Regions from separate parts of the Streptomyces syringium genome, predicted to be linked through region 2. Evidence: predicted binding sites of a transcription regulator. Region 2 holds the regulator's gene; the other holds the start of a gene.

Region 1 (15,584 bases), 1.9 Mb from region 2:
GAGCCGTCCGCTATCAGCGTGCCGCCCGTCGCGGTGATGTCGGCCGCCAGGCCCTCCGGGCGGGGGCCGAAGATCCACGCCACCCGGCCCGGGGCCGTGATCGCGACCGGGCCGTGGCGGTACTCCATCGCCGGGTACGCCTCCGTCCAGGCGCACGCCGCCTCCCGCATCTTCAGGGCCGCCTCCTGCGCCAGCCCGTACGCCCAGCCGCGCCCCAGGAATGTCCACTGCTCCGCTGCGAGCACCGCCGGCGGCAGCGGCTCGGCGACGGCCGTCTCCGCGTCCGCCGCCGCCTCGGCGACCGTGCGCACCCCGGCCGGCAGCGGGCCGTGCGTCTGGAGGCCGGAGCGCAGGTACGCCAGGGCCGTCGTCGCGAAGCGCGTCTGGACGACGGACTCCTCGTCCGCCCAGTCCAGCACCGCCACCGTGTCCGCCGCCTCCATCACGGGCGTCTTCGGGTCGGCGGTCAGCGCCAGCGTCGGCGTCCGGCCGCGCAGCGCGGTCAACAGGGCCAGCACCTCGGTCGTGGTGCCGGAGCGGGTGATCGCCACGACCCGGTCGTAGGCGCGGGCCGCGGGGAATTCCGACGACGCGAAGGCGTCCGTCTCGCCCTGCCCGGCGGCCTCCCGCAGCGCCGCGTAGGCCTGGGCCATGAACCAGGACGTGCCGCAGCCCGTGACGGCCACCCGCTCGCCGGGCAGCGGCAGTCCCGGCGCCCCGGCCGCGGCCCCGGCCGCGCGGCGCCAGCAGTCGGGCTGGGTGGCGATCTCCACGGCGGTGCGGGAGGTACTGCGAGCGGACTGTTCCATGCGCGGGTGCTCCTTGCGAGGTGTGTGCGGGTAACGGTCAGCACCGTGGATAGCACCCCCTGTGACATGGGGGGAAGGGCGATACCGAAGCGAGATGCCGGTCGGGTAGACCGTAAGGTGGCGAGCGGGAGAGACTCACGGTCTCCAGCGGACAAATCACCAACCTCAAGGGTGGGAAGCAGTAGTGCAGCGGCGGCGTTTCTTGGGTCTGACGGCGGCAGGTGCCGCCACGGCGGCGTTGGCGCCCGCACTGACGGCATGCGGTAGCGAAGCGACCGGCGGTGACAAGAAGATCCGGCTGATCGCGGCGGACTACGGCGACAAGCCGACCAACAGCTCCAAGAAGTACTGGGATTCCCTGGCCCGCGAGTTCGAGTCCAAGAACAAGGGCATCAAGGTCGACGTCAGCGTCTACAGCTGGACCGAGGTCGACAAGAAGGTCGCCGACCTGGTCGCGGCCGGCAAGGCCCCCGACCTGGCCCAGATCGGCGCGTACGCCGACTTCGCCGCGGTCGGCAAGCTCTACAGCGCCGAGCAGCTGCTCTCCATCCCCACCCAGGCCGACTTCATATCCTCGATCGCCAAGGCGGGCGAGGTGCACCGGGTGCAGTACGGCCTGCCGTTCGTCTCCAGCACGCGCCTGCTCTTCTGCAACCAGAAGCTCTTCGACAAGGCCGGCATCGCGAAGGCCCCCGAGAGCTGGTCCGAGCTCCAGGCCGCCGCGAAGAAGCTCCAGGCCTCCGGCGTGAAGATGCCCTACGGGCTGCCGCTCGGCCCGGAGGAGGCACCGGCCGAGACCATGATGTGGATGCTCAGCGGCGGCGGCAGCTACACCAACAACATCGGTGTGTACACCATCGATTCGCCCGAGAACATCAAGACGTTCGAGTGGCTGCGCGACGAGCTCGTCGGCAAGGGCCTCACCGGCAGCGGCGATCCCGCCCGCACCAACCGGCAGGAAGTCTTCGACGCGTTCACGCGCGGCGAGGTGGGCATGCTCAACGGCCACCCGACGCTGATGCAGCAGGCCGATGCCAAGGGCATCAAGTACACGATGGTTCCGCTGCCCGGCGTGAGCGGCAAGGCCAGGGCGACCATGGGCGTCGCCGACTGGATGATGGGCTTCAAGCAGAACGGCCACCGCGATCAGATCGGTGCCTTCCTCGACTTCGTCTACAGCAAGGAGAACGTGCTGGACTTCACCAGCCAGTACGACCTGCTGCCGGTGACCACGCCCGCGTCCGCGGCGATGGCCAAGGACGAGGAGCACAAGCAGCTCCGGCCGTTCCTGAAGGAGCTGCCGAACGCCGAGTTCTACCCGGCGGACAAGACGTCCTGGGCGAAGGTCAGCAAGTCGATCAAGGAGAAGATCGGCTCGACCGTGCAGAAGGGCGGCGACCCGGCCGCGGTGCTCGGCGAGATCCAGCGCGAGGCCATGGCGACGGAGAACGCGGGTCGTTAGGTTGGAGCACGTGAGCCCGCCGGAGGAGCCGACCCCGGACGACGGTCCGGAGCCCGCGCCGGAAGCCGCCGGGCTCTCCGACCGGGACCGCGCCCTGCTCGCGCTGGAGCGACGGACCTGGCCCGGCCCCGGCGCGAAGGAGCGGGCCGTGCGGGAGCAGCTGGGGATCACCCCCACCCGCTACTACCAGCTCCTCAACGCCCTCCTCGACGACCCGCGGGCCCTCGCCCACGACCCCGTCACCGTCAACCGGCTGCGCCGCGTCCGGGACGCCCGCCGGGGGCGGCGTTAGGGCCTGTCCGGCGATTCGTGTGGGCTCCCGACGCCCGGTACGCGCGCTCGCGGCGTGGGGAGAAGCCGCCCGAGTGCGACCGGGCTCGCTGATCCACGAAGATCCGCCGGACCGGCCCTGGCGGGGTCGGCCTCCGGGCCCCCCGGGACCGTACAACTGACCACCCCGCGGCGGTCGCACCGATAGGGTCGGTCGTATGGGTCCCCTTCCCGATCCCGTGACGCCCGCCGGCCGCGACGGACTGGCCGCGCTGCTGGCGCGGCCCGGCCGCGCGGTCGTCGCGCTCGACTTCGACGGCACGCTCGCCGACATCGTGCCGGACCCCGAGCAGGCCCGCGCCCACCCCGGTGCCGTGCCCGCCCTCGCCCGGCTCGCTCCCGTCCTCGGCTCCGTCGCCGTGGTCACCGGCCGCCCGGCCGGGGTCGCGGTCCGCTACGGCGGCTTCGCCGGGGTGCCCGGTCTGGAGCGTCTCGTCGTGCTGGGCCACTACGGCGCCGAGCGCTGGGACGCGGTCACCGGGACCGTGCACGCCCCCGCGCCGCACCCGGGCGTCGCTGCCGTGCAGGCGGAGCTGCCCGGCGTGCTGGACCGGTCCGGTGGCTGGCGGGGCACCTGGGTCGAGACCGCGCACATCGAGAACAAGGGCGGCCGCGCGATCGCCGTCCACACCCGCCGTGCCCCCGACCCGCAGGCCGCCTTCGACGCGCTGCGCGGGCCGCTCGAAGAGCTCGCGGAGCGGCACGGGCTGATCCTCGAGCCGGGCCGGATGGTCCTGGAGCTGCGCCCGCCGGGCATGGACAAGGGCGTCGCCCTCGCCGAGTACCTCCGGGAGGTCGACGCGTCCGCCGTGCTCTACGCGGGTGACGACCTCGGTGACCTCGCGGCCTTCGCGGCGGTCGAGAAGCTCCGCTCCGAGGGGCTGCCGGGGACGCTCGTGTGCAGCGGCAGCTCGGAGGTCGCCGAGCTCGCCGAGCGCGCGGACCTCGTCGTCGACGGCCCGAGCGGTGTCGTGGAGCTGCTCGGCGCCCTCGCGGACCGCCTGGACGGCCGGGCCTCCTGAGCCCACCGGACCGGCTCACCGCCGGTGCCGCTTGTGGGTGATCGAGTGCCGCAGATGCCTCGGGTCGTCAGAGGCGCAGGGGCAGGCCGTGGGGGTGCCGGGCGGGTGAGCTGCCTATAGCCGACGAGAGGGCGTGCGCGGGGCCGGTGGCCGTGGCGGCGAGAGCGGCGGTGGTCAGCACAAGTGCGGCCCAGCGGTGGGCGATCGGCATGCCGGAGCCATACCCACTTCCGTTACCCTTCCCGCCGGGGTGCGGAAGCGCGCCGCGTCGTCCGGCCGGTCCCCCGCGCGGAGCGTGTGCTCCGGCGTACGCCGCCGCGCCTCCGCTGTGCCCCCGTTACACCTCCAGAGCTCGCAGCTGGTCCAGGAACCAGCGCGCGGGCGGCAGCGCCGTCGCCGCCGAGGCCAGCCGCTTGGTGCGCTCCGCGCGCTCGGCGGGCTCCATGAGCAGGGCCTCGTGCAACGCCCGGGCCGTGGCCTCCACGTCGAAAGGATTGACGGTGATCGCGTCCTCGCCCAGCTCCGCGAACGCCCCGGCCTCCCGGGACAGCACCAGCGCGCAGCCGCGGTCGGAGACGACGGGCACCTCCTTGGCGACGAGGTTCATCCCGTCGCGGATGGGGTTGACCAGGGCCACGTCGGCGAGGCGGTAGGCGGCGAGCGAGCGGGCGAAGTCGTCCTTGACGTGCAGGACGACCGGCAGCCAATCCTCCGTGCCGAAGGCGGAGTTGATCTCCTGGGCGACCCGCTCCACCGCGGCCGTGTAGTCGCGGTAGACCGCCAGGTCCTGCCGTGAGGGGTAGGCGAAGGCGATGTGCACCACCTTGCCCCGCCACTGCGGCCGGTCCTCCAGCAGCCTGCGGTAGGCACGCAGACCGCGCACGATGTTCTTGGACAGCTCGGTGCGGTCGACGCGGACGATCGCCTTGCGGTCCGGGCCGATCTGCTCGCGCAGCGCGGCCATCCGCTCCTCGACGTCCGCGCGGTGCGCCCGCTCGCGCAGGAAGTCGGCGTCGGCGCCGAGCCCGTGCACACCGAGCCGGGTCGTCCGGCCCTCGAAGAGCACCGACAGCGCGCCGTCGGTCCCGTCGGCCCCGCCACCCTCGCGCACGACCTCCGCGCCCAGCACGTCCGCGCAGCACGCGGCGAACGCCTCGGCCCAGCGGCGGGTGAGGAAGGCGGCGCGGTCGCTGCCCAGCACGCCGCGCAGCACCTGCCCGGCCACGTCGTCCGGCAGCATCCGGAAGTAGTCCGGCGGGGCCCAGGGAGTGTGCGAGAAGTGACCGACGCGCAGGTCCGGGCGCCGCTCGCGGAGCAGGCCCGGTACCAGGGTCAGGTGGTAGTCCTGGACGAGGACCACGGCACCCGGAGCGGCCTCCTCGGCGAGGGCATCCGCGAAGGCGGCGTTGTACGCCTCGTAGGCCGCCCACTGGGCGCGGAAGTCCGCGTCGAAATCCGGCTCCAGGGGGGTCTGGTACAGCAGGTGGTGGACGAACCACAGCACGGAATTGGCGATGCCGTTGTACGCCGCGGTGAAGATCTCGGGGGCGATGTCGAGCATCCGCACGCTCATCCCGCCGGTGTCGGCCGGATCCAGCCTGCCGCCGGTACGCCGGACGGCCTCACGGTCGCCGTCGCCGAGGGCGGAGCACACCCACAGGGCCCCGGAGCCGGTGCCGATCGCACTCAGCCCCGACACCAGCCCGCCCCCGCCCCGGCCCGCCGCGAGCGAGCCGTCCTCGCGTCGCTTGTAGGAGACGGGTCCGCGGTTGGAGGCGACGAGAATCGGGGCGGCGTGCTCAGCGACCATGTCGCCAGCCTTGCCAGTGCGGGAAGCACTCAAACGTACGCACGAGGGACGGTTACGCGGCGTGCCTCTGTGCGTACTCGGGTATCCCGGCCATCGGCGGCCGCTCCTCGGTGTCCACCGCGTACGTCCGCGGAACGAAGCCCTCCGGGGTGCGCTCGAACTGGGTCAGCGACGGACGCACCAGATGGCCGCGAGCCAGTCGGAGGTGCGCGGTCCGGTAGATCGCGGCGGCCATCCGGCCCAGCGCCCGGCCGTCCTGGTGCCGGTGCTTGCGCACCCCCACGTCGACCTGGGCCAGCGCGTCGAGGCCCACCGTGTGCAGCGCGTCCACCAGCAGCCCGAGCTCGACGCCGTAGCCGACGGGGAACGGCAGCCGCTCCAGCAGCGAGCGGCGGGCCGCGTACTCACCGCCCAGCGGCTGGACGAAACCGGCCAGCTGCGGCCAGTGCAGATTCAGCAGCGGACGGGCCACCAGCTCGGTCACCCGGCCGCCCTGGCCGACGGCCTCGCCGAGCGGGCGGTCGTACATCGCCTTGACGAAGTGCACGTCCGGCTCGGTCAGCAGCGGCCCGACGATGCCGGAGACGAAGTCGGCCGAGAAGTCCCGCAGATCGGCGTCGACGAAGCAGACGACATCGCCCTCGGTCACCAGCAGCGACCGCCACAGCACCTCGCCCTTGCCGGGCAGCGCGGGCAGCCGCGGCAGCACCTCGTCCCGGTGCACGACCCGCGCCCCGGCCGCGGCCGCGACCACCGCCGTGCGGTCGGTGGAACCGGAGTCCAGCACCACCAGTTCATCCACCAGCGGCACCGCCTCGGTCATCAGCTCCCGGCGGATCGTCGCCACGATCGCGCCGACCGTCGCCTCCTCGTTCAGCGCCGGCAGGACGACACTGACGGTGGTGCCGGCGCCGCGCTTGGCGGCGAGAATCCGGTCGAGCGGACGGTCTGCGGCGGACCAGGACCGCCGGGCCAGCCAGCGCTCCACCTCTTCCAGCACGTGTACGACTCCTTCAGCGGGCTCGGGGGATGTGACCCATCTCGCGGTACGGACGCCTGGTTCCGGCGCCCATGCCTTCCGTTACAGTCTTGAACAACGCGGACGGCCATCGCATGTCGGGGTCGTCGCGCGAACAAACGCCTGGGCTGTGCCCAGTGCCATACCGCTCATCCAGAGGGGCAGAGGGATACGGCCCGTTGAAGCCCCGGCAACCCTCCCGCCGGTCTTGCGTACACCGCGAGGCTCCCGGTGGGGAAGGTGCCAATTCCGTCCCGTGGCGACGTTCGCCGCGGGGAAGATGAGGAGAAAGGGCCTCGCCTCATGGCTGTGCACACCGTCGCCACCACTGTCGCTCTCGGACCCGCCGTCGGCCTCTCGTGCCGCGAGTGCGGTGAGCGCTTCGACCTCGGACCGATCTTCGCCTGCGCCGTCTGCTTCGGACCGCTCGAAGTCGCCTACGAGCTGCCCACCGGCGACCCCGAGGCGCTGCGCCGCCGCATCGAGGCCGGTCCGGAGAACATCTGGCGCTACGCCCCGCTGCTGCCCGTCCCCGCCGACGTCGCGGACAAGCCGAGCCTCAACCCCGGCTTCACCAAGCTCGTCAAGGCCGACAACCTCGCCCGCGAGCTGGGCGTGAGCGGCGGTCTGTACGTCAAGGACGACTCAGGCAACCCCACGCACTCCTTCAAGGACCGCGTCGTCGCCATCGCCGTCGAGGCCGCCCGCGCCTTCGGCTTCACCACCCTCTCCTGCTCCTCCACGGGCAACCTGGCGGGCGCGGTCGGCGCCGCGGCCGCCCGCGCGGGCCTTGCGTCCTGCGTGTTCATCCCGCACGACCTGGAGGCGGGCAAGGTCGTCATGGCCGCCGTCTACGGCGGCGACCTCGTCGGCATCGAGGGCACCTACGACGACGTGAACCGCTTCTGCTCCGAGCTGATCGGCGATCCGCTCGGCGAGGGCTGGGGCTTCGTCAACGTCAATCTGCGCCCGTACTACGGGGAGGGTTCCAAGACCCTCGCGTACGAGATCTGCGAGCAGCTCGGCTGGCGGCTGCCGGACCAGATCGTCGTCCCCATCGCGTCCGGCTCGCAGCTCACGAAGATCGACAAGGGGCTCAAGGAGCTGATCGCGCTCGGTCTGGTCGAGGACCGGCCGTACAAGATCTTCGGCGCCCAGGCCGAGGGCTGCTCGCCGGTCTCGCGCGCCTTCAAGGACGGCCACGACGTGGTGCGGCCGGTGAAGCCGGACACGATCGCGAAGTCCCTCGCGATCGGCAACCCGGCCGACGGGCCGTACGTGCTCGACATCGCGCGGCGGACGGGCGGTGCGGTGGAGGATGTCACCGACGCGCAGATCGTCGACGCGATCAAGCTGCTGGCCCGTACGGAGGGGATCTTCGCGGAGACCGCGGGCGGGGTGACGGTCGGCGTCACGAAGAAGCTGATCGAAGCGGGAGTGCTGGATCCGTCCCTGACGACGGTCGTGCTCAACACGGGCGACGGGCTGAAGACGCTGGACGCCGTGGCCCCGACCACCGGTCCCTCCGCGACCATCCGCCCGAGCCTCGACGCGTTCCGTGCGGCGGGCCTGGCCGGCAACTGAGCCTGCCGCCCCTGCCCCTCAGGCCCCTGCCCCCGGCACCTCGACGGCCGGTGCCGGCCCCTCACGTCTCTCTAGCCGGAAGGCGCATTCGCATGAGCATCAACGTTCGCATCCCCACCATCCTGCGCACCTACACCGGCGGCCGGGCGGAGGTCCCCGCCGAGGGCGGGACCCTCGCCGAGGTGATCGCCGACCTGGAGAAGAACCACCCCGGCATCGCCGCCCGCGTGCTGGACGAGAGCGGCAAGCTGCGCCGCTTCGTGAATGTGTACGTCAATGACGACGACGTGCGCTTCGAAGGCGGCCTGAATGCGGTGACGCCCGACGGCGCCGGTGTCTCGATCATTCCTGCGGTCGCCGGCGGCTGACCCTTTCGAAGGTTTCCTGCGGAAGTCCCGTGAATCGCCCCGGCCGGAAAACGGACGGGGCGATTCCGTCTGTTGAACCGCGATACAGTTGGGGCGTTCCCCCTCCTGCGTCAGTGCCGTACGCATATGAGAACCCGTCAAGTTGCGTGCCGAGCGTGTGCACGAATTGTCGGGTTGGTTGCGTTATGTCCGGCCCGACTTGCCCGGGAATCCCCGGAATTCACCGCTTATCGCCAATCGGCCGCGCCCGGAATTCTCGTCCGAGTGACCTGTTGCAGACGGCATCCGTGCAGATACATTCAGCCGCGGTCGACGCGTTCCGGCGCACATCTTCCGGGGTTCCCCATGTCGAAGATCAGGGGACTGCCGGGGGGTGAGGTCTGACCCGGGTCCGCGAAGTGCGGTCCTGCGCAAGGGCCAGTAATAGGGGAGTTAGGCATGGCTCAGGGCACCGTCAAGTGGTTCAACGCGGAGAAGGGGTACGGCTTCATCGCGGTCGACGGTGGTGCGGATGTTTTCGTCCACTACAGCGCGATTCAGATGGACGGCTACCGCACCCTCGAGGAGGGGCAGCGAGTCGAGTTCGAGATCTCGCAGGGTCAGAAGGGTCCGCAGGCGGACATGGTCAAGCTGGCGGTCGGCTGATCTCGGCGCATCGACCACCTAGGCTCAATCGGCTCGCCGAAGGGTCCGTACCTCCAGGGGGAGGTACGGACCCTTCGTGCTCCCCGGGCGCACCCGTCCCGGGGGCGTGGCCGAGCCCCGTGTGTGACCGCCGCTCGTGTGGGTAGCTCTTGGCCCGGGGCGCTTGCACTCGGGGGGGTCGAGTGCTAATCATTGGGCTTAGCACTCTCCGAGTGAGAGTGACAGATTTGGACCGTCGGTGAGGTCCGCAGGCCAGGCGGGGCAAGGAACCGCCAGGTGTGCAGGCCGTCCGTCGCGGGCGCCAGCGCGGTCCGGAGCAATCCACCCCGTCCTGGGAGGACCACTTCACATGGCCAAGATCATCGCGTTCGACGAGGAGGCACGGCGCGGTCTCGAGCGCGGGATGAACCAGCTCGCCGACGCCGTCAAGGTCACCCTCGGCCCCAAGGGCCGTAACGTCGTCCTCGAGAAGAAGTGGGGCGCCCCCACGATCACCAACGATGGTGTTTCCATCGCCAAGGAGATCGAGCTCGAGGACCCGTACGAGAAGATCGGCGCCGAGCTGGTCAAGGAGGTCGCGAAGAAGACGGACGACGTCGCCGGTGACGGCACGACGACCGCGACCGTCCTCGCCCAGGCGCTGGTCCGTGAGGGTCTGCGCAACGTGGCCGCCGGTGCCAACCCGATGGCGCTGAAGCGTGGCATCGAGAAGGCCGTCGAGGCCGTCTCCGCCGCCCTGCTCGAGCAGGCCAAGGACGTGGAGACCAAGGAGCAGATCGCCTCCACCGCCTCCATCTCCGCCGCCGACACCCAGATCGGCGAGCTCATCGCCGAGGCGATGGACAAGGTCGGCAAGGAAGGCGTCATCACCGTCGAGGAGTCGCAGACCTTCGGGCTCGAGCTCGAGCTCACCGAGGGCATGCGCTTCGACAAGGGCTACATCTCGGCGTACTTCGCCACCGACATGGAGCGTATGGAGGCGTCGCTCGACGACCCGTACATCCTGATCGTCAACTCGAAGATCGGCTCGGTCAAGGACCTGCTGCCGCTCCTCGAGAAGGTCATGCAGTCCGGCAAGCCGCTGCTGATCATCGCCGAGGACGTCGAGGGCGAGGCCCTGTCGACCCTGGTCGTCAACAAGATCCGTGGCACCTTCAAGTCCGTCGCCGTCAAGGCCCCGGGCTTCGGTGACCGCCGCAAGGCCATGCTCGGCGACATCGCCATCCTCACCGGTGGCACCGTCATCTCCGAGGAGGTCGGCCTCAAGCTGGAGAACGCCGGTCTCGACCTGCTCGGCCGCGCCCGCAAGGTCGTCATCACCAAGGACGAGACGACCATCGTCGACGGTGCCGGTGACAGCGACCAGGTCCAGGGCCGCGTCAACCAGATCCGCGCCGAGATCGACAACAGCGACTCGGACTACGACCGCGAGAAGCTCCAGGAGCGCCTCGCGAAGCTGGCCGGCGGCGTGGCCGTCATCAAGGCCGGTGCCGCGACCGAGGTCGAGCTCAAGGAGCGCAAGCACCGCATCGAGGACGCCGTTCGCAACGCGAAGGCGGCCGTCGAGGAGGGCATCGTCGCCGGTGGTGGCGTGGCCCTGCTCCAGGCCTCCGCGGTCTTCGAGAAGCTCGAGCTCGAGGGTGACGAGGCGACCGGCGCCAACGCCGTGAAGCTCGCCCTGGAGGCCCCGCTCAAGCAGATCGCCGTCAACGGTGGTCTCGAGGGTGGCGTCATCGTCGAGAAGGTCCGCAACCTCCCCGTCGGCCACGGTCTGAACGCCGCGACCGGTGAGTACGTGGACATGATCGCCGAGGGCATCATCGACCCGGCGAAGGTCACGCGTTCCGCCCTGCAGAACGCCGCGTCCATCGCCGCGCTGTTCCTCACCACCGAGGCCGTCATCGCCGACAAGCCGGAGAAGGCCGCCGCGGCCGCTCCGGGCGGCATGCCGGGCGGTGACATGGACTTCTGATCCTTTCGAGGATCAGCTGTTCCAGCAGTACGTGCCGAGGGCGGCACCCCCATCGCGGGGGTGCCGCCCTCGGGCGTTTTCCGGCAGCGGGCGACGTCAGCCCCGCGTCGCGTCGAGCGCGGCGCGCAAGTGGCCCTTGGACTCCGCCAGCAGGCGGGCGGCCGTGGGGCCGTCGACGCGGCCGAGGAGGACGAGGATCGCGTTCTTCACCTCGCCGTCGGTCGCGCCGAGCGCCGCCTCGATCTCCTCGTCGGACGCCCCCGTGGCGAGCGCGACGATGTGCCGGGAACGGGCCCGCAGCTTCTCGTTCGAGGCGCGGACGTCGACCATCAGATTCCCGTACGTCTTGCCGAGCCGGATCATCGTGATGGTCGAGAACATGTTGAGCACCAGCTTCTGGGCGGTGCCGGCCTTCAGCCGCGTCGAGCCGGTGAGCAGTTCCGGCCCGACGACGATCTCGACGGCGTGCTCGGCGGCCGCGCCGAGCGCCGAGTCCGCGTTGCAGGCCAGGCCGACGGTGAGCGCCCCGGCCCGCCGCGCGTACTCGACGGCCCCGATCGCGTACGGCGTGCGGCCGGAGGCGGAGACGCCGACGACCGTGTCGGCCGGCCCGATGCCGAGCGCGGCGAGGTCCGCGGCGGCCAGCTCCGCGCTGTCCTCGGCCCCTTCGACGGCCCGGACGAGGGCGGACGGGCCGCCCGCGATCAGCCCGACGACCTCGGCGGGGTCGGTGTTGAACGTTGGCGGGCACTCGCTGGCGTCGAGCACCCCGAGCCGGCCGGCGGTGCCCGCGCCGGCGTAGACCAGGCGGCCCCCGCCCGCCATCCGGGCGGCCGCCGCGTCGATGGCGGCGGCGATCTCCGGGAGCCGGGTGGCGACGGCGGCGGGAACGGTGGCGTCCTCGTCGTTCATGAGCCGGGCGAGGTCGAGGGTGGGCAGCCGGTCTATGTCCGCGAGCTCGGGGCGGAAGGCCTCGGTGGTCAGGGTCGCGAGCTGGGCGCGGAGCGCGGCGTAGGCGGCGTACGAGGTCATGGGCGGGCGGCTCCTTCCGTGCGGCTGGGCGGTCAGCGCCGGCTCCGCGGGGTGTGCCGGTGGGCGAGCGCCTCGTAGGAGGCGGACAGCGCGGGGGCGGCCCTGTCGTACGTGCGCTGCGCGACGCCGATGAAGAGGCAGTCCACGACGAGCAGTTGGCTGGTGCGGCTGGACATGGCCGCCGGGCGCAGCTCGCTCTCCCGGGCGGAGGACGTGGTCAGGACGTGGTCCGCGTACTGGACGAGCTCGCCGTCGGGGCGGCCGGTGATCGCGAGCGTCGTGGCGCCGTGCTCGAAGGCGACCCGCAGCGGCTCGATGACGTCGGTGGTCCGCCCCGAATGGCTGATGGCGATCGCCACATCGCCGGCGCGCAGCTGGACGGCGTTGGTGACGGCCAGGTGCGGGTCGCCGGGGGCGTGGGCGATCAGGCCGATGCGCAGCAGCTTCTGGACGAGGTCCTGGCCGACGAGGTGCGAGGCGCCGATGCCGTACACATCGATGCGCCGGGCCGAAGCCAGCGCGGCGACGGCGGCCTCCAGCTGGGCGGTGTCGAGGGCGGCGGCCGTGTCCGCCAGGCACTGCGCCTCCTCCTGGGCGAGCTTGGCGACGACGCTCGGCAGCGGGTCGTCCACGGCGATGTCGGCGGTGACGGCGGGGGCCGCGCCCGCCGCCTGCTGCGCGGCCAGCGTGGCCAGCGCGATCCGCAGATCGCGGTATCCGGGGTAGCCGAGGATGCGGGCGGTGCGCACGACGGTGGCCTCGCTCGTGCCCGTGCGCTCCGCGAGTCCGGTGACGGTGAGCGCGGCGGAACCCGCCGGGTCGCCCGCCACGGCCTCTGCGACGCGCTGCATCGAACGGGTCATGGAGGGGGCGAGGGTGCGGACCTTGGCTGCGAGGGCCGCGGGAGCGGGAGGAACCGGGGTGACGGGCGATGACGCGGCGTCGAAAGTTTCCTTCAGTTTGCTGCTCACCTTTTGAAAGGTATTTTCGGTCCGGTGAACCGTCAACCCTCACGGTCCCCGACAATGGACCGTATGGAGCTCGAACAGGCACTGCACATCGCACGCGCGCTCGTCCTCGCCGATCTGGCGGCGGGGGACGTGGCGGAGGCGGAGGTCGTCTCGCTGGTCGAGGACGCGGTCACCCACCGGCGGTGGTGGGTCGAGCAGTGGCCGCAGGGTGCCGCCTTCCTGCCCGGTCTCGTCGCCCAGGACGTCCAGGACGCGCTGCTGGAGCGGCACGGCCGCTGGCCGCTGTGCCCGCTGTGCACGGGCGAAGGCGACCCGCACGCCCTGGAGGTCGAGCCGGAGCTGGGCCCGGACCCGCACTGGGCGTGCGCGAAGCAGGCGGTGCTGCTGGCCCCGGTGGGATCCCTGGCGACGGCGCTGCGATGACCCTCTATATCGACCCGCCCACCTGGCCGGGACACGGGCGGATGTGGTCGCACCTGGTCAGCGACGTCAGCTACCAGGAACTGCACGCCTTCGCGGCCCGGCTGGGCGCTCCGGCGCGCGCCTTCGACCGGGACCACTACGACGTGCCGTCGTCGTCGTACGGGGAAGCCGTCCGGCTGGGGGCGGTGGAGGTGGGTACCAAGGAGCTGGTGCGGCTGCTGACGTCGGCGGGACTGCGTCGGCCAAAGCATGAGCGGCCTGGCGGCGTCTAGGATCCTGCGGGCCGTGGTGGGTGCACCTCCGCTGCGCGGTGGTGTCCTCAATCGCCGGACGGGCTGCATTTGCAGCCCGTCCGGCGATTGAGGACGCGCCCGTAGGGCGCTTACTGAAGGCAGCGCGCCGGGGCGGATCGGTGCGCCCACCGGCGCGCGGAAAGGCCGGGCGCCGAGGCGTTCAGCTCTCGGCGCGCGCCGGTGCCTCGGCCGACGCCGACGCCGTCGGCACGGCCCCGCTGGACCCCGCGATCACCCGCGAGCCGGCCGTCGCGTGGTGCAGCCGGGAGGCGATCGCGGTGGTGCCCACGGCCAGGGCCGCGAGGCCCGCACTCGTCCAGGCGACCGCCGGATAGCCCCAGCCGGCTCCGATGACGAGTCCGCCGAGCCAGGGGCCGACCGTGTTGCCGATGTTGAACGCGGCCGTCGTCGTGGCACCCGCCAGCGTCGGCGCGGCGTTCGCGACGTTGAACATCCGGGCGTTCAGCGCCGGTGCCGTCGCGAAGGCCGTGACGCCCAGCAGCAGTGCCATGCCCACGGCGGCGGCCGGGGTGTGCGCGGTCAGCGCCAGCACGGCGAGCACGGTGGCCGAGGCGGCGATGCCGCCGTACATCGTGGCGAAGAGATGGGCGTCCGCGATCCGGCCGCCGATGGCCGTGCCGATCAGCGCCCCCACGCCGAACAGCCCCAGCACGGTCGGCACCCAGCCCTCGTCGAGCCCGGCGGTGTCGGTGAGCAGCGGGGCGAGGTAGGAGAACAGACAGAAGACGGCGGCGCCGTTCAGCGCGGTGGTCACGAGCGCGAGCCAGACCTGCCGGTCGCGGTAGATGCCCAGCTCGGTGCGGAGCCGGGGTGCGTCGGCGCCGGTCGGCGGCTTGGTGCCGGGGACGAGCGCGAGCACGCCGACCAGGCCCAGCGCCGACAGCCCGGCCACCGCCCAGAAGGCCGCCCGCCAGCCCGCGTGCTGCCCGAGGAACGCCCCGGCGGGCACGCCCGCGATGTTGGCGATGGACAGCCCGCCGACCATCACCGCCATGGCCCGCGCCCGCGCGGTCACCGGCACCAGCGACACGGCCACCGCCGCGCCGACCGCCCAGAACCCGGCGCACGCCAGCGCGCTCACCACCCGGGAGGCGAACAGCACCCCGTACGACGGGGCGAGCGCCCCCGCCACCTGACCGAGCCCGAAGACGGCGAGCAGGGCGACGAGGGTCGTACGGCGCGGCAGCTTCAGCGTCGCGGCGGCGAGCAGGGGTGCGCCGACCACCATGCCGATCGCGAAGGCGGACACCAGCAGCCCGGCCTTGGGTATGGAGACGCCCATGTCGCGGGCGAGGGGCTGCAGCAGCCCCGACAGCATGAATTCGGATGTTCCGAGGGCGAATACAGACAAACCGAGGACGTAGACGGCGACTGGCATGCGGTTCGGGCTGGCGGAGGGCATGTCCGGTGCCAGCGCGCATTCCGGCCACGGTATTCCCGCGGGCGGGGCCCGTCTCACGGAGCGGAAGACGGTGGTGGGAGGCGGTGCGTGCCGTCGCCGGGTCCGCGATATCCGGATTTGCGGCGTTGTTCCGCACGCTTTCGGCGGGAAGTCCGCCGATTACCGTCCGGCGGCGGGACGATGGGGGCTATATTGCCGATTCCTGCCCTTGCTGGCCGCCCGGATAAAAGCGCGGATACATCTGTCGAGGGGCGTATTGAGTCGCGGTGGCGGCGCCCCGGCCGTGAGTTGCCCCGCAGCCTGCTCCGATGCGCTCGGGGTTCGTGGGGAACGTGTGGTCCGAGTGGGTCGACGCCGGGGTGAACGCCGGGATAATCGCTGCTGTCACGGTGCGTTTCGGTCCGTCGAAAGCAGGTGCCATG
Region 2 (15,584 bases):
GGGCCAAGGAGACGCGCTGGTCCTCGCCGCGGGCAGCGGCACCGCCCTCGTCGTGGACGCCGGGCCCGAGCCACGGGCCGTCGACCACTGCCTGCGCGCGTTGGGCGTCGAGAAGGTGCCGCTCCTGCTGCTGAGCCACTATCACGCCGACCACGTCGACGGGCTGCCCGGCGTGCTGCGCGGCCGCGCGGTCGGCGTGATCCAGGCGACGCCGCTGGCCGAGCCGCCGGGCCAGGCCGCGTTCGTACGCCGCGAGGCCGCGCGGGCGGGGGTCCCCGTCGTCGCCGCGGTGCCGGGGGAGCGGCGCCGGCTGGGAGACCTGTCGTGGGAAGTGCTGTGGCCACCGCCCCGGGGCACGTCCTTCGTGGCGGAGGAAGGGCCCAACGACGCCAGCGTCACCCTCCTCGTCCGTACCGCCGGGCTCACTGTCCTTCTGCTCGGCGACCTCGAACCACCCGCCCAGCAGGCCCTGGCGGAAACCCACCCGGAGCTGCCGCCGGTGGACGTCCTCAAGGTCGCGCACCACGGATCCGCCTACCAGGACCCGCGGTTGATACGCGGGCTCCGCCCACGGCTGGCACTGATCTCGGCGGGCGCCGGCAACCCGTACGGCCATCCGGCGCCCCGCACGGTCGCGGCCCTGCGCTCCCAGGGCGCGGTGGTCCTGCGGACCGATACCGACGGCCCGGTCGCGGTGACGGGAGCGGCCACCGCCGTCGCAGGGGGAAAGGCGAGGTCGGCGGCGCGGAGATGACCCGAGGGCGCCACGGGGGGCGACTTTCTCGGACGTAGGTCTGTGGGCTGATGCCCAATCAGCTCACGTGAGGCATAACTGATCCATGGATGCCATCAATACTGACGCCTACCTCCGCCGGATCGACGCGACCCGGCCCACCGCCCCCGACGCGGACGCCCTCCACGACCTGTGCCTGCGGCATCTGAGAGCGGTGCCCTTCGAGAACCTGTCCATTCACCTCGGCGAGGAGATCGTCCTCGACGGCAAAGCCCTCGTCGACAAGATCGTGCACGGCCGGCGGGGCGGCTTCTGTTACGAACTCAACGGTGCCTTCGCCGAGCTGCTGACCGCGCTCGGCTACCCGGTGACGCTGCTCGCCGGGCGGGTCATGGGGGAGGAGGGGCTCGGTGTGCCGTACGACCATCTGGTGCTGCGCGTCGAGACACCCGAGCCCTGGCTCGTCGACGTCGGCTTCGGCCGCAACAGCCACTACCCCTTGAGCCTCACCGAGCGGGGCGACCAGAGCGACCCGGCAGGGGTGTTCCGGATCGCCGAGACCGAGGAAGGAGACCTCGACGTCTTCCACGACGGCGCACTCCAGTACCGGATAGAGCAGCGCCCCCGGCAGCTGGCCGAGTTCGAGTGCGCCTGCTGGTGGCACCGCACCTCGCCGAAGTCCCACTTCACCCAGAACCTGGTCTGCTCCCGGCTCACCGAGAACGGGCGGGTCACGATCAGCGACCGTACGCTCGTGATCACCGGCGCCTCGGGCAAGCGGGACCGGACGCTGACCGAGGACGAGATCCTGCCCGCCTACCGGACGCACTTCGGCATCGACCTGGACGAGGTGCCCGAGCTCCGCGCCATCCGGTAGGCCCGTCGGGCCGGGGCTACTCCACTTCAGGCCGGGGCTACTCCGCTTCCAGCCAGCCCTCGTACTCCTCGGCGAGCGCGCGCAGCGCGGCGGGGTCCAGGGCGCCGCGCGGGTCGTCGACGACGACGATCCACTGGGCGTCCTCGGCGTCGTCCTCCCCGGCGAGGGCGTCACGCACGACCTGGGGCTCCTCCGTCAGACCGAACCGCTGCACGGTCTCGACGGCCACCTCCTCGGCGGCGTCGCGGTCGGGGAGCACCAGCAGGTGCCGGACGGGATCGGAGGCTTGGAAAGAGATGGGAGTGCTGCTCACCCGCCCATTGTGCGTCATATCCGGTCCGCCGCACGGGGAGCGTGTCAGTGGCGCGTGGGATGCTGGACGCGATGGCCAGGAAGACTGCAACCGACGACCCGCTCGCTCCCCTCACGATCGCCGTGGGCCAGGAGGATCTGCTCCTCGACCGCGCGGTGCGGGAGGTGGTGACGGCGGCCCGCGCCGCCGATGCGGACACCGATGTGCGCGACCTCATGCCCGAGGCGCTCCAGCCCGGCACGCTCGCCCAGCTGACCAGTCCGTCGCTGTTCGCCGAGCGCAAGGTCGTGATCGTGCGCAACGCCCACGACCTGTCGGCGGACACGATCAAGGACGTGAAGAATTACCTCGGCTCGCCCGCCGAGGAGATCACCCTGGTGCTCCTGCACGCCGGTGGCGCCAAGGGCAAGGGCCTGCTGGACGCGGCGCGCAAGGCGGGGGCCCGGGAGGTCGCCTGTCCGAAGATGACCAAGCCGGCGGACCGGCTGGCGTTCGTCCGGTCGGAGTTCCGGGCGACGGGCCGCTCCGCGACGCCCGAGGCCTGCCAGTCCCTGGTGGACGCGATCGGCAGCGATCTGCGTGAGCTGGCGAGCGCCTGCGCGCAGCTCGTCGCCGACATCGAGGGCACCATCGACGAGGCCGTCGTCGCCCGCTACTACACGGGCCGTGCCGAGGCCTCCAGCTTCACGGTCGCCGACCGTGCCGTGGAGGGCAGGGCGGCGGAGGCGCTGGAGGCGCTGCGCTGGGCGATGTCCACCGGCGTCGCCCCGGTGCTGATCACGAGCGCGCTCGCGCAGGGTGTGCGGTCGATCGGCAAGCTGGCCTCCGCCCCGCGCGGTGCCCGCCCCGCCGATCTGGCCCGTGAGCTGGGCATGCCGCCGTGGAAGATCGACCGGGTGCGCCAGCAGATGCGCGGCTGGTCGGCGGACGGCGTCGCGGCGGCCCTGACCGCCGTCGCCGAGGCCGACGCGGGTGTCAAGGGCGGCGGGGACGACCCGGAGTACGCGCTGGAGAAGGCCGTCGTGGCCGTCGCCAGGGCGGCCCGCAGCCGTTCGTAAGGGGAGACGCTCTACGGCTGGGCCGGCCGGCCGTCAGTCGGCAGTGATGGATCCGTCGTCACCCGGCCCCCCCGGCCGGCCCCTGGGCAGCCGCCCGTCGACGCCCGCCCCGGCCGAGGGCGGGCATTCCCCCGAACGGCGCCACACCGCCCCGAACGGCCGAAGGCCCCGTGCCGCCCTGGGGAAGGGCAGGCACGGGGCCTTCGATATCGAGCCGTCGAGCCGTGAGGCTCAGTGCGCCGCACCCGCGTGGCGAACGCAGGCCGCGTGCGGCGCGCATCGCAGCCTGGCTGCGATGGGGTGCCGGGACGGCGCGGTAGAGAGGGTCCGCGGAGTCCGTACCGACGGGGTGGGGCTCACGCCCCGGAATGACTTCAGGCCTTGAGCGCAGCAGCCTGCTTGGCCAGCGCCGACTTCTTGTTGGCGGCGGCGTTCTTGTGCAGGACACCCTTGCTGGCGGCCTTGTCGAGCTTCTTGCCGGCCGCGGCAACCGCGGCGGTGGCCTTCTCGACGTCACCGGCGAGCAGGGCCTCACGGGCCGCGCGGACAGCGGTCTTGACCGAGGACTTGACGGCCTTGTTACGCAGGCGCGCCTTCTCGTTGGTCTTGTTCCGCTTGATCTGGGACTTGATGTTCGCCACGAAAGAGCCTTTTCAGCTTCGTCGGATTTCGATGAGCACCCCGGCCCGAGAGGGCACGAGGCACAGTGGACCAGGTTACCAGCAGCCACGACGGGCTCCCAAACCGGACCGAGGTCGCCGGTCATGGGACGATGGGGGGACGTATAAACCGCGACTCCCGCCGAGACCGCGTTCAAACGCCGAAGTCACCGAATGGACCTTGCGTGCCCGCGACCCCTACCAACGTGCCGGAGCCGAGCCGTACCGACCCGGCTCTGATCCGTAACTTCTGCATCATCGCGCACATCGACCATGGCAAGTCGACGCTCGCCGACCGGATGCTCCAGCTGACCGGTGTGGTCGACTCGCGGCAGATGCGCGCACAGTATCTCGACCGGATGGACATCGAGCGCGAGCGCGGCATCACGATCAAGTCCCAGGCGGTCCGGCTGCCCTGGGCGCCCACCGAGGGTGAGGACACGGGGCAGACCCACATCCTCAACATGATCGACACGCCGGGCCACGTGGACTTCACCTATGAGGTCTCGCGTTCGCTCGCCGCCTGCGAGGGCTGCATCCTCCTCGTGGACGCGGCCCAGGGCATCGAGGCCCAGACCCTCGCCAACCTGTACCTGGCGATGGAGAACGACCTCACGATCATCCCGGTCCTCAACAAGATCGACCTGCCGGCCGCGCAGCCCGAGAAGTTCGCCGCCGAGCTGGCGCACCTGATCGGCTGCGACCCCTCCGACGTGCTGAAGGTCTCCGCGAAGACCGGTGTCGGCGTCGACGAGCTGCTCAACGAGGTCGTCAAGCAGGTCCCGCCCCCGGTCGGCGTCAAGGACGCCCCGGCCCGCGCGATGATCTTCGACTCGGTCTATGACTCCTACCGCGGCGTGGTCACCTACGTCAGGGTCGTGGACGGCGAGCTGAAGAAGCGCGAGCGCATCAAGATGATGTCGACCGGCGCCACTCACGAGCTGCTGGAGATCGGTGTCTCCTCGCCCGAGATGACGGCCTCCGACGGCCTCGGTGTCGGTGAGGTGGGTTACATCATCACCGGCGTGAAGGACGTCCGGCAGTCCAAGGTCGGTGACACGATCACCTCCCTGCACAACGGCGCCACCGAGGCCCTGGGCGGCTACAAGGACCCCAAGCCCATGGTGTTCTCGGGCCTGTACCCGCTGGACGGCTCGGACTACCCCGAGCTGCGCGAGGCCCTCGACAAGCTCCAGCTCAACGACGCCGCGCTCGTCTACGAGCCGGAGACCTCGGCCGCCCTCGGCTTCGGCTTCCGCGTCGGCTTCCTCGGCCTGCTGCACCTGGACGTGATCCGCGAGCGGCTGGAGCGGGAGTTCGGCCTCGACCTCATCGCGACCGCGCCCAACGTGGTCTACCGGGTCAACATGGAGGACGGCACCGAGCACATCGTCACCAACCCGAGCGAGTTCCCTGAGGGGAAGATCGCCGAGGTGCACGAGCCGGTGGTGAAGTCCACGATCCTCGCGCCCAATGAGTTCGTCGGCGCGATCATGGAGCTCTGCCAGTCCCGCCGCGGCTCGCTGCTGGGCATGGACTACCTCTCCGAGGACCGTGTCGAGCTGCGCTACACCCTGCCGCTCGCCGAGATCGTCTTCGACTTCTTCGACCAGCTGAAGTCCAAGACCCGCGGTTACGCCTCCCTCGACTACGAGCCCACCGGCGAGCAGCAGGCCAGCCTGGTCAAGGTCGACATCCTGCTGCACGGCGACAAGGTGGACGCGTTCTCCGCGATCACGCACAAGGACAAGGCGTACGCGTACGGCGTGCGGCTCGTCGCCAAGCTGCGCGAGCTCATCCCGCGGCAGAACTTCGAGGTGCCGATCCAGGCCGCCATCGGCTCGCGGGTCATCGCCCGTGAGACGGTCCGCGCGATCCGCAAGGACGTCCTCGCCAAGTGCTACGGCGGCGACATCTCCCGTAAGCGCAAGCTGCTGGAGAAGCAGAAGGAAGGCAAGAAGCGGATGAAGATGGTCGGCAGCGTGGAGGTCCCGCAGGAGGCCTTCATCGCGGTGCTGTCCTCGGACTCCGACGGCGGAGAGAAGGGCAAGAAGTAGCCTCCGCGTGAACGGAAAGTAGCCGTGGCGGCTCCCGTCGCCCGGCCGGAAGGCGCCCGCCCCCTGGAGGGGACGGGCGCCTTTTCGTGCGCCCGCGCCCCGGTACGGACCGGATTCCGTGCCCGATTCGGACCGGAAAAGGGCTGCTCCGGAGTGGTGCATGCATATGACACTTACCACTGTGGTCACAGCTTGAACCCGTCGTCCACAGCCCCTTACGTGGTGGCGACGCGGGCTCTACTCTGATCACAGTTTGGAAGGTTACTCACGAGTCACCACAGCGAAGTGCGGGCCCCCGGAGGATGCCGTGACCGAGACACAGACCTTGATCGAGAGCCGGCCGCCCTCCGTGGCGACCCTTTTCCTCGACCGTGTCGGGGCGACCCCGGACGCGGAGGCGTACCGCTACCCGGTGCCCGCCGCCTCCGGCGACGGCCCCGACACCTGGGCCTCGCTCACCTGGGGCGGCGCGGCCGAGCGGGTCTTCGCCATCGCCGCCGGCCTCCTCGGCCTCGGGGTGCGCCCCGAGGAGCGGGTCGCGCTCGCCTGCTCCACCCGGGTCGAGTGGATCCTGGCGGACCTCGGCGTGCTCTGCGCCGGCACCGCGACCACCACGATCTACCCCAGCACCAACGCCGACGAGACGGCCTTCATCCTCTCCGACTCGGAGAGCCGGGTGCTCATCGCCGAGGACGCCGCACAGCTCGCCAAGGCCCGGCAGCGGCGGGCCGAACTGCCCGCCCTCGCCCATGTCGTCGTGATCAACGCCGAGGACGCCGTCCCCGCCGACGGCGACCCCGAGGGCTGGGTGCTCTCCCTGGCGGAGCTGGAGCGGCGTGGCGCCGAGCATCTGCACAAGCACCCCGACGCCGTGCGGGAGAGCATCGGCGCCCTCCGCGCCGACCAGCTCGCCACCCTCATCTACACCTCCGGCACCACCGGCCGCCCCAAGGGCGTACGGCTGCCGCACGACTGCTGGTCGTACATGGCCCGGGCCATCCAGGCCACGGACCTGGTGCTCCCCGATGACGTGCAGTACCTGTGGCTGCCGCTCGCGCACGTCTTCGGCAAGGTGCTGACCGCCGGGCAGATCAGCGTCGGACACGTCACCGCCGTGGACGGCCGGGTCGACAAGATCATCGAGAATCTGCCGATCGTCCGCCCCACCTACATGGCCGCCGTGCCGCGCGTCTTCGAGAAGGTCTACAACGGCGTCGCGGCCAAGGCCCGCGCGGGCGGCGGTGCCAAGTACAAGATCTTCCAGTGGGCCGCCGAGATCGCCCGCGAGTACGCCAAGGTCTCGCAGGACAATTTCCGCCGCACCGGGAGCAAGACCGCCCCCTTCGGGCTCACCGCCAAGCACAAGGTCGCGGACGCCCTCGTCTACTCCAAGATCCGTGAGGCGTTCGGCGGGCGGATGCGCGCATGCGTCTCCGGCGCGTCCGCCCTCGCCCCCGAGATCGGCTACTTCTTCTCCGGCGCCGGCATCCACATCCTGGAGGGCTACGGCCTCACCGAGACCAGCGCCGCCAGCTTCGTCAACCCCGGCGAGGCCTACCGCACCGGCACGGTCGGCAAGCCGCTGCCCGGCACGGAGGTCCGCATCGCCGACGACGGCGAGATCCTGCTGCGCGGCCCCGGCGTCATGGAGGGCTACCACGGCCAGCCCGAGAAGACGGCGGAGGTGCTGGAGTCCGACGGCTGGTTCCACACCGGCGACATCGGCGAGCTGTCCCCTGACGGCTTCCTGCGGATCACCGACCGGAAGAAGGACCTGATCAAGACCTCGGGCGGCAAGTACGTCGCGCCGGCCGAGGTGGAGGGCCAGTTCAAGGCCGTCTGCCCGTTCGTCTCCAACATCCTGGTGTACGGGGCGGACCGTAACTTCTGCACCGCCCTCATCGCGCTCGACGAGCCGACGCTGATGTCCTGGGCCGCCGAGCACGGCCTGGAGGGCAAGTCGTACGCCGAGGTGGTCGCCACCAAGGAGGCCGAGGAGCTGATCGACGGCTATGTGCGACGGCTGAACGAGGGCCTGCAGCGCTGGCAGACGATCAAGAAGTTCCGGCTGCTGCCGCGGGACCTGGACGTCGAGCACGGCGAGCTGACACCGAGCCTCAAGCTCAAGCGGCCGGTGGTGGAGCGGGAGTACAAGGCCCTGATCGAGGAGATGTACGAGGGGGCCAGGGAGGGCTGACGAAAAGGCCCGCCCTCGCCGCGGGCGGGCCTACCGGCGGCATGCCGGACAATGGACGCATGCCTTCCGTACTGCCTGATGGTGAGCCCATGCCCGAGGACGGGGCCCTGCCCCGGCACGCCCTGGAGGGCGCGGGAGCACGGCCGCTCGGGTTCTATCTGCACGTGCCGTACTGCGCGACACGCTGCGGGTACTGCGACTTCAACACCTACACCGCCAGTGAGCTGCGCGGCTCCGGCGGCGCGCTGGCCTCCCGGGACAATTACGCCGACACCGTCGCGGAGGAGATCCGGCTCGCACGGAAGGTACTGGGCGACGACCCCCGCCCCGTGGAGACCGTCTTCGTCGGCGGCGGCACCCCGACCCTGCTGCCCGCCGCCGACCTCGTACGGATGCTGGCCGCGATCCGTGACGAGTTCGGCTTCGCCGAGGGCGCGGAGATCACCACCGAGGCCAACCCGGACTCCGTCGACCCGCGCTATCTGGCGGAGCTGCGCGAGGGCGGCTTCAACCGCATCTCCTTCGGCATGCAGAGCGCCCGCCCGCACGTCCTGCAGATCCTGGACCGCACACACACCCCGGGCCGCCCGGAGGCCTGCGTCGCCGAGGCCCGGGCGGCCGGCTTCGAGCACGTCAACCTGGACCTGATCTACGGCACGCCGGGCGAGTCCGACGACGACTGGCGCGCCTCACTGTCCGCCGCGATCGGCGCGGGCCCGGACCACGTCTCGGCCTACGCCCTGATCGTCGAGGAGGGCACCCAGCTCGCCCGGCGCATCCGCCGCGGCGAGGTCCCGATGACCGACGACGACGTCCACGCCGACCGCTACCTCATCGCCGAGGAGATGCTCACCGCCGCCGGCTTCGACTGGTACGAGGTCTCGAACTGGGCCACCACCGAGGCCGGCCGCTGCCGCCACAACGAGCTGTACTGGCGCGGCGCCGACTGGTGGGGCGCGGGCCCCGGGGCGCACTCGCACGTGGGGGGCGTGCGGTGGTGGAACGTCAAGCACCCGGGCGCGTACGCGCAGGCGCTGTCCGAGGGACGCTCCCCCGGCGCGGGCCGCGAGGTCCTGCCGGAGGAGGACCAGCGGGTCGAGCGGATCCTGCTGGAGCTGCGCCTGCTGGACGGCTGCCCGCTGTCCTTGCTGAAGCCGGCGGGCGCGGCGGCGGCTGCGCGCGCTCTGGCGGACGGCCTGCTCCAGGCGGGCCCGTACGAGGAAGGGCGCGCGGTACTGACGCTGCGGGGTCGGCTGCTGGCCGACGCCGTGGTCCGGGACCTGGTGGACTGATGCGAGTACCGGGGCGCTGCCCCGGACCCCGGTCCTCAATCGCCGGACGGGGCGCTGTGCCGTGTCCACGATCACCGGACGGGCTGAGACATCAGGGCGCCGTCACGAAATCGATCAGTTCCTCCACCCGCCCCAGCAGCTGCGGCTCCAGGTCCTTGTACGAACGCACCGACCCCAGGATCCGCTGCCAAGCGGCCCCCGTGTTCTCCGGCCAGCCCAGTGCCCGGCACACGCCCGTCTTCCAGTCCTCGCCGCGCGGCACGCGCGGCCAGGCCGTGATGCCCACCGAGGACGGCTTCACCGCCTCCCACACGTCGATGTACGGGTGGCCGACGACCAGCACGTCCTCGCCCGTGACCTGCGCCGCGATCCGCGATTCCTTGGAGCCCGGCACGAGGTGGTCCACCAGGACCCCCAGGCGGGCGTCGGGGGCGGGGGCGAAGGAGCGGACGATGGCGGGGAGGTCGTCGATGCCCTCCAGGTACTCCACGACCACGCCCTCGATGCGCAGGTCGTTGCCCCACACCCGCTCCACGAGCTCCGCGTCGTGCCGCCCCTCCACGTAGATGCGCCCGGCCCGGGCCACCCGTGCCCGGGCCCCGGGCACGGCCACCGAGCCCGAGGCGGTCCGCTGGGGTGCGCGGGGGCTCAGGGGGCCCGGGCGTACGAGCGTGACGACCCGGCCCTCCAGGAGGAAGCCGCGCGGCTCCATCGGGAAGACCCGGTGTTTGCCGAAGCGGTCCTCCAGGGTGACCGTCGGGCCCTGCGCCGTCTTCTCGCAGCGGATCACCGCCCCGCAGAAGCCCGTGGTGACCTCCTCGACCACCAGATCGGGCTCGGCCGGGACCTCCGGAGCGGGGGTGGTCTTCTTCCACGGAGGGGTCAGGTCGGGGCCGTACTGTCTGCTGCGCATGGAGCCGTTCCGGTCAGGGGATCCGGGGCCGGGGGTGCCCGGCAGCGCACGACCTCTGCCGCGCACCAGCCCGACCATAGGAAAAACCGCGCTACCGGCGTTACGACACGCCGAAACGCACCGCGAGCGCGTCACGCTGCGCCCGGACAAACCCGGCATCCACCACCGCGCCGTGCCCCGGCACGTAGATCGCGTCCTCGCCGCCGAGCACCAGCAGCGCGTCCAGCGCCGCGGGCCACTGCTCGGGGAGGGCGTCCGAGCCCGCCTGCGGTTCACCGGACTCCTCGACCAGATCACCGCAGAAGACGACCTCGGGAGCGCCACCGGCGTCCGTGACCAGCACCGCCAGGTCGTGCGCCGTGTGCCCGGGCCCCACGTCGGCGAGCAGCACCCGACGGCCGCCGCCCAGGTCCAGGGTCAGCTCGCCGGAGACCAGATGGTGCGGGCGGACGAGCAGATCGGCCGCCTCCTCGGCGGCATCGGGGTCCACCCCCTCCCGCACCGCGCTCGTGCGCACCTCTTCCCCGTCGCGGAGCACCCTGTCGATGCCCATCGCCCCGTACACCTGCACACCCGCGAAGGCGGCGGTGCCCAGCACGTGATCGAAGTGCGCGTGGGTGAGAGCGATATGCGTCACGCGGCGGCCGAAGAGTTCCTCGACCTCCCGACGGATCTCCGCGCCCTCCCGCAGGGACGAGCCGGTGTCCACGAGCAGCACCCCGTCAGGCCCGGAGACGGCCCCGATCGTGCAGTCCCAGACCGGCATCCTGCGGCGCGCGATCCCCGGCGCGAGCGGCTCCCAGCGCTCCCGCGCGCCCCGTTGCCCATGATTTTCCATACCGAGACGCTAGCCGGAGCACGGTACGGTTTGCCCGCCAGGGAGGCGCGCGGCGGGACGGCCCTTGCCCTGGCCGTAGTACCCGGCCGTACACTGGCGGGAGGGATTTGGCACTCGTGACCTTCGAGTGCCAGGGACGACCCCGTGAGACGGCTGGACAGGGAGGTGCGCGCGGTGCTGAGCGAACGAAGGCTCGAGGTGTTGCGCGCCATCGTCCAGGACTACGTGGGCACCGAGGAGCCCGTCGGCTCCAAGGCCCTCACCGAGCGGCACCGGCTGGGCGTGTCCCCGGCCACCGTGCGCAACGACATGGCCGCGCTGGAGGACGAGGGCTTCATCGCCCAGCCCCACACGAGCGCGGGCCGCATCCCGACCGACAAGGGCTACCGCCTTTTCGTCGACAAGCTGGCCGGTGTCAAGCCGCTGTCCTCGCCCGAGCGTCGCGCGATCCAGAACTTCCTGGACGGCGCCGTCGACCTGGACGACGTCGTGGCGCGCACGGTCCGGCTGCTGGCGCAGCTGACCCGTCAGGTCGCCGTGGTGCAGTACCCGTCGCTGACCCGCTCGACGGTGCGGCATGTGGAATTGCTCTCACTCGCCCCGGCCCGTGTGATGCTCGTGCTGATCACGGACACCGGCCGCGTCGAGCAGCGCATGGTCGACTGCCCGGCGCCCTTCGGTGAGACCTCGCTCGCGGACCTGCGGGCACGGCTCAACAGCCGGGTCGTGGGGCGGCGGTTCGCGGATGTGCCGCAGCTGGTGCAGGACCTTCCCGAGTCCTTCGAGCAGGACGACCGAGGAACCGTTTCTACGGTGCTCGCGACCCTGCTGGAGACCCTGGTCGAGGAGACCGAGGAACGGCTGATGATCGGCGGCACCGCCAATCTCACCCGCTTCGGGCACGACTTCCCGCTGACGATCCGGCCCGTGCTGGAGGCGTTGGAGGAGCAGGTCGTGCTGCTCAAGCTCCTGGGTGAGGCCAAGGACTCGGGCATGACCGTCCGTATCGGTCATGAGAACGCTCACGAGGGACTGACCTCCACATCGGTCGTGGCCGTCGGCTACGGTTCGGGCGACGAGGCAGTCGCCAAACTCGGCGTGGTCGGACCGACCCGCATGGACTACCCCGGAACGATGGGAGCGGTACGCGCAGTGGCACGTTACGTCGGACAGATCCTGGCGGAGTCGTAAGTGGCCACGGACTACTACGCGGTCCTGGGCGTACGGCGTGATGCCTCGCAGGACGAGATCAAGAAGGCCTTCCGCCGACTCGCCCGCGAGTTGCACCCGGATGTGAACCCGGACCCGAAGACCCAGGAGCGGTTCAAGGAGATCAACGCCGCTTACGAGGTGCTCTCCGACCCGCAGAAGAAGCAGGTCTACGACCTCGGCGGCGACCCGCTGTCCTCCTCGGGCGGCGCCGGTGGCGCGGGTGGCTTCGGCGCGGGCTTCGGCAACTTCTCCGACATCATGGACGCCTTCTTCGGGCAGGCCTCACAGCGCGGCCCCCGGTCGCGCACGCGGCGCGGCCAGGACGCCATGATCCGGCTCGAAGTGACCCTCGACGAGGCGGCCTTCGGGACGACCAAGGAGATCCAGGTCGACACGGCCGTCGTCTGCACCACGTGCAGCGGCGAGGGCGCGGCCCCCGGCACGTCCGCCCAGACCTGTGACATGTGCCGCGGTCGCGGTGAGGTCTCGCAGGTCACCCGGTCCTTCCTCGGCCAGGTCATGACCTCCCGGCCGTGCCCGCAGTGCCAGGGCTTCGGCACCGTGGTGCCGACCCCGTGCCCGGAGTGCGCCGGCGACGGCCGCGTCCGGTCGCGGCGGACCCTGACCGTGAAGATCCCGGCCGGTGTCGACAACGGCACCCGCATCCAGCTCGCGGGCGAGGGCGAGGTCGGCCCCGGCGGCGGCCCGGCCGGTGATCTGTACGTGGAGATCCACGAGATCCCGCACACCACCTTCCAGCGGCGCGGCGACGATCTGCACTGCACGGTCACCATCCCGATGACGGCCGCGGCCCTCGGCACGAAGGTGCCGCTGGAGACGCTGGACGGCATCGAGGAGATCGACATCCGGCCCGGTACCCAGTCCGGCCAGTCGATCCCGCTGCACCAGCGCGGTGTCACGCACCTGCGAGGCGGCGGCCGCGGTGACCTCGTTGTGCACGTCGAGGTGACCACCCCCGCCAAGCTCGACCCGCAGCAGGAGGACCTCCTGCGACAGCTCGCGAAGCTGCGCGGCGAGGAGCGGCCCATGGGCGAGTTCAAGCCGGGGCAGCAGGGGCTGTTCTCGCGGTTGAAGGATGCGTTCAACGGTCGGTAGGCGTCCGGCTGGGGGTTCCGGGGGTCGTCCCCCGGGCCTGCACAGTAAGCCGGGGCAGCAGGGGCTGTTCTCGCGGTTGAAGGATGCGTTCAACGGGCGGTAGGCGTCTGTCGCCAAGCTTGATCGACGCGTTCAACGGGCGCTGACAAACGCCGCTCAGTCGTCCGAACGTCGGGCCGGGGCCTTCGCCCCGGCCCGACGCGCGTTTCCGGGGCCCGCGTCAACGCCCCTTCCCCGCAAGCCGGTACGCGGTGTGGCCGGCGGCAGCCGACAGGCCTCCACCCGTACGGGTGGAGTCGAGGGGGCGCCCTCGGCGCGGACTCCACGACCGGGTTCGATTCGGCGCCGTGCGCGGGGCGTGACACGATGTGGTCATGGCTTTTGAATCCAGGGGGGCCTCGGCGCTGACGGGCCTGTTCCGGTATCCGGTCGTGCAGGCCCCCATGGCGGGCGGCACCTCGTGTCCGTCGCTCGCCGCGGCCGTGTCCGAGGCCGGTGGCCTCGGATTCCTCGCCGCCGGGTACAAGACGCCGGCGGCGATGCGCGAGGAGATCACGCGCACGCGCGCCCTGACCGACCGCCCCTTCGGTGTGAACCTCTTCATGCCGCAGCCGCCCGTGACCGACCCGGCCGCCGTGGACGCGTACGGGCAGCGCCTTGCGGGCGAGGCCGCCCGGTACGGGGCGCCGCTCGGTGATCCGGACCGGAGCCGCGACGACGCGTACGAGGCCAAGCTCGCGATCCTCCTGGAAGATCCCGTTCCGGTCGTCTCCTTCCACTTCGGCTGCCCGGCCCCCGAGGTCCTCGCGGCACTGGCCCGGGCCGGCACGCTGACGGTGGTGACGGCCACCTCCGCCGCCGAGGCGCTGGCCGCGCAGACGGCGGGCGCGGACGCGGTCTGCGTCCAGGGCGTCGAGGCCGGTGGCCACCAGGGCACCCACCACGACGACGCGGGCGCGGACGGGACGGGCGTCGGACTGCTCACCCTCCTCGCGGAGGTCCGCGACGCGGTGACCGTCCCGCTGATCGCGGCGGGCGGCCTGATGCGCGGCGACCAGATCGCGGCCGTCCTCGCGGCGGGCGCCTCGGCGGCGCAGCTCGGCACGGCGTTCCTGGTCTGCCCCGAGTCGGGCGCCCATGACCTGCACAAACGGGCCATGACCGATCCGCTGTTCCTCCGCACCGAACTGACCCGGGCCTTCTCCGGCCGCCCCGCGCGCGGTCTGGTGAACCGTTTCATCCGCGAGCACGGCCCGTACGCCCCGGCCGCGTACCCGCAGGTGCACCATCTGACGTCCGGCCTGCGCAAGGCCGCCGCGCAGGCGGGAGACCCGCAGGCCATGGCCCTGTGGGCGGGCCAGGGCCACCGTCTGGCGCGGGAGCTTCCGGCGGGGCGGCTGGTGGAGGTCCTGGCCGCCGAACTGGACGCGGCACGGGTGTCGTTGACGCGAGGCAGTGAACTGCGAGGGAGCGAGACATGACAGCACCGGTCTTCCTGGTCGAGGAGGACTCCCTGACGGGCGTCTTCCCCGGTACGGTCTTCCCCCTCGACGGCCCGGAGGGGCGGCACGCGGTCTCGGTCCGCCGGCTGCGGGTGGGCGAGGAGATCGTCCTGACGGACGGTGCGGGCACGGGCGCGTTCGGCACCGTCGCCGCCGTCGAGGGCAAGGACCGCCTCGACGTGGCGGTCACCTCGGTGCGCGCCGAACCCCTGCCGCAGCCGCACATCACGGTCGTCCAGGCGCTGCCCAAGGGCGACCGGGGCGAGTTGGCTGTCGAGACCATGACCGAGACGGGCGTCGACGGGATCGCGCCGTGGTCGGCGTCCCGGTGCGTCACGCAGTGGAAGGGCGAGCGCGGGCTGAAGGCGCTGGGCAAGTGGCGCGCGACGGCCCGCGAGGCCGGGAAGCAGTCGCGCCGCCTCCGATTCCCGCCGGTGTCCGACCTCCTGACGACGAAGCAGGTCTCGACCCTGCTCGCGGACGCCGCGTTCGCGGCGGTCCTCCACGAGGAGGGCAGCAGCGCCCCGCTGGCCACGGCCTCGCTCCCGCAGACGGGCAATATCGTCCTGGTCGTCGGCCCGGAGGGCGGCGTCTCCCCCGAGGAACTGGCCGCCTTCGCCGAGGCGGGCGCCAAGCCGTACCGGCTGGGCCCGAGCGTGCTGCGCACGTCGACGGCGGGCACGGCGGCGACGGCACTGCTGCTGGGCCGCACGGGCCGCTGGTCCTGAAGGTCCTTCCCCCGCGCCGCACATCCGCGTGACCGGCTGTGCGGCGCTCAGCGTACCCCCCGACGCACCCCGGCGCCCGGCCCCGCCGG

What was found. Region 2 encodes HrcA, which represses chaperone genes, less so after heat shock. Its sites were predicted from a motif close to TTNGCACTCNGNNNNNCNGAGTGCNAA; they were not measured.
Region 1: the regulator HrcA is predicted to act here: its motif matches at 9,211-9,237, upstream of groL (chaperonin GroEL).

The regions. Positions count from the first base shown of each region.
Region 1 covers NZ_JAGIOH010000001.1:4,489,044-4,504,627, forward strand. The annotation lists gene JO379_RS20100 (SIS domain-containing protein) at 1-809, opposite strand, end outside; gene JO379_RS20105 (extracellular solute-binding protein) at 994-2,271, shown strand; gene JO379_RS20110 (DUF3263 domain-containing protein) at 2,282-2,563, shown strand; gene otsB (trehalose-phosphatase) at 2,760-3,623, shown strand; gene JO379_RS20120 (alpha,alpha-trehalose-phosphate synthase (UDP-forming)) at 3,961-5,433, opposite strand; gene JO379_RS20125 (glucosyl-3-phosphoglycerate synthase) at 5,486-6,433, opposite strand; SAM riboswitch class I at 6,598-6,738, shown strand; gene thrC (threonine synthase) at 6,755-8,035, shown strand; gene JO379_RS20135 (MoaD/ThiS family protein) at 8,128-8,403, shown strand; gene JO379_RS20140 (cold-shock protein) at 8,842-9,048, shown strand; gene groL (chaperonin GroEL) at 9,398-11,020, shown strand; gene murQ (N-acetylmuramic acid 6-phosphate etherase) at 11,117-12,052, opposite strand; gene JO379_RS20155 (MurR/RpiR family transcriptional regulator) at 12,085-13,023, opposite strand; gene JO379_RS20160 (DUF8819 family protein) at 13,078-13,446, shown strand; gene JO379_RS20165 (DUF4031 domain-containing protein) at 13,443-13,718, shown strand; gene JO379_RS20170 (Cmx/CmrA family chloramphenicol efflux MFS transporter) at 13,900-15,138, opposite strand; gene JO379_RS20175 (hypothetical protein) at 15,471-15,584, shown strand, end outside.
Region 2 covers NZ_JAGIOH010000001.1:2,558,621-2,574,204, reverse strand. The annotation lists gene JO379_RS11455 (ComEC/Rec2 family competence protein) at 1-754, shown strand, start outside; gene JO379_RS11450 (arylamine N-acetyltransferase family protein) at 840-1,610, shown strand; gene JO379_RS11445 (hypothetical protein) at 1,648-1,923, opposite strand; gene holA (DNA polymerase III subunit delta) at 1,995-2,981, shown strand; gene rpsT (30S ribosomal protein S20) at 3,356-3,622, opposite strand; gene lepA (translation elongation factor 4) at 3,826-5,697, shown strand; gene JO379_RS11425 (AMP-dependent synthetase/ligase) at 6,005-7,894, shown strand; gene hemW (radical SAM family heme chaperone HemW) at 7,954-9,186, shown strand; gene JO379_RS11415 (DUF3097 domain-containing protein) at 9,278-10,099, opposite strand; gene JO379_RS11410 (MBL fold metallo-hydrolase) at 10,200-10,937, opposite strand; gene hrcA (heat-inducible transcriptional repressor HrcA) at 11,112-12,128, shown strand; gene dnaJ (molecular chaperone DnaJ) at 12,129-13,265, shown strand; gene JO379_RS11395 (nitronate monooxygenase) at 13,640-14,746, shown strand; gene JO379_RS11390 (16S rRNA (uracil(1498)-N(3))-methyltransferase) at 14,743-15,495, shown strand.